Kordia sp. SMS9: one gene and its partner. The protein of the gene in region 2 interacts with the protein of the main gene of each other region in a pairwise test. Links are inferred from orthologs where the notes say so. Each region holds a gene or a part of one and is shown on either strand. Other genes may lie near its edges.

Region 1 (2,840 bases), 1.7 Mb from region 2 along the record:
ATTGCTCAAAACTATTCCGTATTTTTGAACCATTAAACGTAACATTATAATGAAAAAAACATTGATCGCACTGTGCATGCTTTTTGTAGCTGCATTGAATGTGCAAGCACAAGAAGTAAAAGCAGCTGAAGAAACAGAAGCTGATAAGCAAAAAAGAGCTATGGAATTGATGTCTATTAAAATAGACATGACTGTAGATAAAGAGCTTTTTATGGAAGTAACGCCAAATACGTATGTATCTGAAGAGCCAAAAGCTGTAATTATGGCTATGATTGTTCCAGAAACGTATGAAAACGCGAAGGACAAATTAGAAAGTAATTTACCGCCAGAATTTAAAGTTGCAGACAAAGGAGAGAAAATGATGAATGGTGTAAATGTTGTGTATTTAAAAGGTACCAGCGAAGCACAAGGCGTTACCATCAATAGCACAGTATATTGCCTAAAACGCGATGCAGATACGTGCATTATGTTTATGGGAATGTCAGAAGTTGGCGCTCCTCAAAATTATGTAGACGCGATTAATGCTTCTGCAAATTCTGTTATAAAAAAGCAATAACATACTTTATACTATAACAAAAAAAATCCAGCGAATGCTGGATTTTTTTTTGACTAAACTTTGATATGTGTGTTATTCTTCTTCAGACGAAGCTTCTGCGGTGAAATCTGTAAATCCTTTAGAATGTAACAAATTGTACCACTGAATTACCTTTTTAATATCACTCGGATACACACGATCTTCGTCGTAATCTGGTAATACTTCTGAGAAGTAATTTGTTAAAACGTTTTTAGACTCTTTATGATTGATAGATGTCGCAGCTCCGTTTTCTTTTTGCTTCACTTTCTCTAACACTTCTCCGAGTGGAATTTCTTCGGTGTATGTGTAAATAGCAATTTCAGATAATAAACTTACATTATGACGCAGACTCACGGATATTTTTTTTCCATCCGATAATGATTCTGCCACAAAGCCATTACGCGTTTGTGTTTTCAATTCATATAATCCTGGCTTTCCAGAAATAGCTAATATTTTTTCTAAACTCATAGTATATATTTTCTACGTAAGGATGGCAAATATACATATTGTACGTATTCCATCACTTTTTTTAACTTTATTTTTAGTGAATTTCAGTTTTGAGATTCTAATTAAGAAACGATCAAAATTAGTAGTGAATGCGTCTCGCTGTAGCGCGAAATCATATTGCTCCTTAATTTGCTTTTCTTTCCTTTTTTCGCTGTTGAAATTTTAGAAGATTTACTTTTAAAACAACTTATCGAATTTTCTTTGCATCTGGAAAACGCATTTTGTAATCTACTTTGATGCGTCCGCGCGAAATATTTGTCAATCTTCCTTTTAATAAACGTCTTTTTAGTGGAGATAGTTTATCAGTAAACAAAATTCCTTCAATATGATCGTACTCATGCTGAATGACACGCGCCGCCAATCCGTCATATTCTTCTACGTGCTTCTCAAAATTTTCGTCGTAGTATTCAATCTTGATACTTTCTGGACGAAATACATCTTCACGCACATCAGGAATGCTCAAACAACCTTCATTAAACACCCAAGGTTCCCCATCGCGCTCCAAAATTTTTGCGTTGATAAACACTTTCTTCATGCCTTCTAGTTGTTTTCTTTGCTCAAGATCTAACTCTTCATCTTCCGCAAAACCTGTAGCATCTACCATAAACAAACGAATAGGAAGTCCTATTTGTGGTGCAGCCAATCCAACACCATACGCATTGTACATGGTTTCAAACATATTTTCGAGCAAGGTGTCCAAATTTGGATACTCTGGCGTAATATCTGTTGCTACTTTTCGTAAAACTGGATCGCCAAAAGCGACAATTGGTAATATCATAAGTTGTACTATTTGTATAGATAAGATTGCAAGATAATCGTTGCACTTATTTCATCTATTAAACCTTTATTTTGACGTTGTTTCTTTTTCAATCCGCTATCAATCATGGTTTGAAACGCCATTTTTGATGTAAAACGCTCGTCTACACGTTTTATGGGAATTGTGGGAATAGCTTTGGTCAGTAAGCGAATAAACTCTTGGATCAACACTTCACTTTCGGAAGCTTCGTTGTTCATCTGTTTTGGTTCGCCAACCAAAAACAATTCCACATTTTCTTTGGCAACATAGTCTTTTAAAAACTTGATAAGATCATGTGTACGAACCGTTGTCAAACCAGAAGCAATGAGTTGCATTTCGTCGGTAACGGCAATTCCTGTTCGTTTCTTCCCATAATCAATCGCTAGAATACGCGCCATATAAATTTTTGGCAAAAATAAGCTTTATATTTTAATGTGTATAAAAATTGATGAATTTATTGCTGTAAGGATAGGAATGTTAGATTTCTATATTATTTTAGACACATATTTTATTCAAAAAAATTCAATGCTAGGCATCCCAAAATACAAACCTCAATATTTCTCTCATGCAATTCCTTTTCTGAAAAAAAACAAACATTTCTTATTACACGTACTAGATAAAAAAATAAGTAACTATTACGTACAATGGAATACTGAATTTAATGAATGGAATGCTGATGGACCTATTATCCTTATTATTGATGAAATTCAATATGAATTCACCGCAGTTCAACTTTGTGATTACAGTATGACCATCAATAAAATTGATCTTTCTAAAAAATTAGATTGGTATGGCGCTGGCGATGAAATGCCTTTAATTTGGAAAGAAAGTGCTTTCAACCATCTAAACATAATTCAAGGAAAAACGATTCGAAACATTTTTCTAATTGAATATAACTTTGTTCTTGAGAATTCAATTGAAAATGAAATCGTAAACGAAAAGGATTATAACTTAGTAGGAATT
Region 2 (2,974 bases):
TTGGAACGATCGTCTTCAAGCCAACGATATGGATCTTTCACTTCAGTTTCAAAATACGTGTCAACCACTTCTTTTTGTTGTGTTTCTGTGTACGTCACTGTGATGGGTTTTTTTTCTGGTTCTTTCTCGCATGAGAAGAAAAGTATTGCAAGAAAACTAATTTTTAACAAGTGTTTCATTAGTGTTTGTGTTTAATTTTTTTGTGTAGCATCGAATTTGCAAGAAGTTCTATGTTATGGTCGTGAATTCGGTGAGAAGCAAAGTCGGTTTGTACACAAATATTGGTTTGTTTCAAATTTAGGATAAAAAAACCACTTCGTTCAATTGGAAGTGGCTTTTAACAAAATGCTAAGGTTTTTACTTGATGTGTAAGGTGTCGTTGTTTACGGTTTGTTTGATATCAAATTTACTAATAGAACAACGGTTTAAATTGTGACCAATGTTTGTAAATGAGTATTATATTTAATGTGGCAACGATCAATGCACCGATCATTCCGCCAGATAAGTCCAAAAAGAAGTGAAAGAGTACAATATTTACAGAAATTGGCGCGAGTAAGATCAACGCAAAAGGCACCCATTTTTTAAGAATGAGCAATACGCCAACATATACTTCTATTGCACCAACAATAGGGAGCATATATCCAGAAGCATTCAATGATCCCATAAATTTTTCTGCTTCATTAGGCATGGAAGGTTGTGGTAAAAAGCCAGATTCCATAAAAATCATGACAAGTTTGTTGGCGCCAAATACAATAAGAATTAAGCCCAAAACAAAACGGATAATTTTGGTGAAGTTGGAGTTCATAGGTGTAGAATTTTGTGTTAGTGTAACATCAATATAAAAAAAAGATAGCGGATTTACTAACTATTTTCAACAACTAGAACTTCTGTAGTGATGTTTTAACTGATTAATTTTCAGTTTTTTGTATAAAAAAGAGGCTGTCTAAAAGACGAAATTTCGTCAAACCGAACTTGATTCGGTTTCTCATAACAGTTAGTAATCTGTTTGATGAGATTCTGAATCAAGTTCAGAATGACGGCTTTTAGAACTTTTAAGACCTCTTTTAACTTATGTTGTTTACAATTACACCAATTGATGCTTTACTAAATGTTGTGCAATTTGAACCGCATTGGTGGCAGCTCCTTTGCGTAAGTTGTCAGAAACGATCCACATATTGAGTGAATTTGGTTGCGAACCATCGCGGCGAATTCTTCCCACGAAAACATCGTCTTTTCCTTCGGCGTAAATTGGCATCGGATATACATTAACGTCTGGATTGTCTTGTACCACAATTCCTGGGGATTCGTGCAATAGTTTGCGAAGTTCATCCACATCAAAATCATTTTCAAATTCAATATTTACACTTTCCGAATGTCCTCCAACCACAGGAATTCGAATGGCAGTTGCCGTAATTGCGATGGTGTTATCGTCTAAGATTTTCTTCGTTTCATTCACTAATTTTACTTCTTCTTTCGTATAGCCGTTTTCAACAAATACATCGCAATGTGGCAAGGCATTTCTGTGAATTGGATACGGATATGCCATTTCTCCTTTTTCGCCAGCGTATTCACTTTCTAACTGTCGCACTGCTTTTACGCCAGTTCCTGTAATGGATTGATAGGTAGAAACCACAATACGCTTGATGGTGTATTTTTTGTGTAATGGTGCCAACGCTACCACCATTTGAATCGTAGAACAGTTTGGATTGGCAATAATTTTATCAGTAGCCGTTAATTGGTTGGCATTAATTTCTGGTACAACTAATTTTTTGGTTTCATCCATGCGCCAAGCGGAAGAATTATCAATAACCGTAGTTCCTACGGCTTCAAATTTTGGTGCCCATTCTAGCGAAGTATTTCCGCCTGCAGAAAACAATGCGATATCGGGTTTGGCGTCAATCGCATCTTGCATGCTTACAATCGCATACGCGTTTCCTTCATAGGTAATTTTTTTTCCAATAGATCTTTCAGAAGCTACAGGAATTAATGTGGTTACAGGAAAATTTTGTTCTGATAATACTTTTAACATTACTGTTCCTACCATTCCTGTTGCACCAACAACTGCTACTTTCATGTGTATATTTTTTTAAGTCTTTTTATCTGTTTCACAAAAACACAACAATCAATTATATTTTGATTGCATGTTTAATTTGGTAAAATTAGCAATAATTACTGGGCAAAATCGATAAATTTTTCTAAATATCAAATATTTAACAAAAAGTTATATTTAAAACAAAAGCCACTTCGTAACGAGTGGCTTTTTATAGTATGTGTTGAGAACTTTTATTTTTTCAATAAGTCTCTAATTTCTGCTAATAATTCTTCTTGAGAAGGTCCTTTTGGCGCTTCTGGAGCTGGCTCTTCTTTCTTTTTGGTTTTGTTGTATGCTTTTACAATGATAAACATTACCAATCCTACAATTAGTAAGTTTACGATCGTGTTAACCCAACTTCCCCACATAATTGCATTTTCGGGTGTAGTTACTTTTCCTGTTGCATCAACAACGGCTTCCGTTAAAATGATCTTCTTTTCTGAAAAGTCTTGTCCGCCAGTAAAATACCCAACAACAGGCATTACAATATTGCTTACAAACCCTTTTACAACGCCACCAATTGCGCCTGCCATAATTACGGCTACTGCGAATTCAATAACGTTTCCGCCAGTGATAAATTCTCTAAATTCTTTAATCATAATGTTGATTGTTAGTTATTATTGAATTTAAAAGTAATAAAAATTATGATAGTTTTCAATTTGTCGTTTGAAACTATTGTTCAGATTACCGAAGAAATACACGTTTTACTCGTTGAGAGACCGCTGTGAGGATTTCATACGAGATGGTATTTATTTTTTCACCAAATTCTTCTGCATTTTGCCCTTCTCCAAAAATAATGACTTCATCACCTTCATTACAACGGATTCCCGTAATGTTTACCATAATCATGTCCATACAAACATTTCCAACGATTGGTGCAGG

Evidence for each region. The genes of interacting proteins can lie anywhere in the genome.
Region 1: the proteins of KORDIASMS9_RS05075 (region 2) and def interact in binary tests that used the Escherichia coli proteins (3 or more experiments, as listed by UniProt). The link is inferred for Kordia sp. SMS9 from one-to-one orthologs.

What each region holds. Positions count from the first base shown.
Region 1 is NZ_CP031153.1:2,882,201-2,885,040, reverse strand. The notes cover bases 65-2,825. They hold def (peptide deformylase), read right to left. Parts: upstream 1,860-2,825; coding sequence 1,269-1,859; downstream 65-1,268. Other genes in these bases: KORDIASMS9_RS12415 (hypothetical protein), read left to right, coding at 2,403-2,825; ruvX (Holliday junction resolvase RuvX), read right to left, coding at 1,868-2,275; KORDIASMS9_RS12430 (DUF5606 domain-containing protein), read right to left, coding at 629-1,042; KORDIASMS9_RS12435 (hypothetical protein), read left to right, coding at 65-556. Outside these bases: more of KORDIASMS9_RS12435, read left to right, coding at 50-64; more of KORDIASMS9_RS12415, read left to right, coding at 2,826-2,840. UniProt on the Escherichia coli protein: Removes the formyl group from the N-terminal Met of newly synthesized proteins. Requires at least a dipeptide for an efficient rate of reaction. N-terminal L-methionine is a prerequisite for activity but the enzyme has broad specificity at other positions.
Region 2 is NZ_CP031153.1:1,157,841-1,160,814, reverse strand. The notes cover bases 80-2,974. They hold KORDIASMS9_RS05075 (aspartate-semialdehyde dehydrogenase), read right to left. Parts: upstream 2,075-2,974; coding sequence 1,085-2,074; downstream 80-1,084. Other genes in these bases: alr (alanine racemase), read right to left, coding at 2,777-2,974; mscL (large conductance mechanosensitive channel protein MscL), read right to left, coding at 2,284-2,691; KORDIASMS9_RS05080 (DoxX family membrane protein), read right to left, coding at 410-805; KORDIASMS9_RS05085 (prolyl oligopeptidase family protein), read right to left, coding at 80-179. Also shown: more of KORDIASMS9_RS05085, read right to left, coding at 1-79.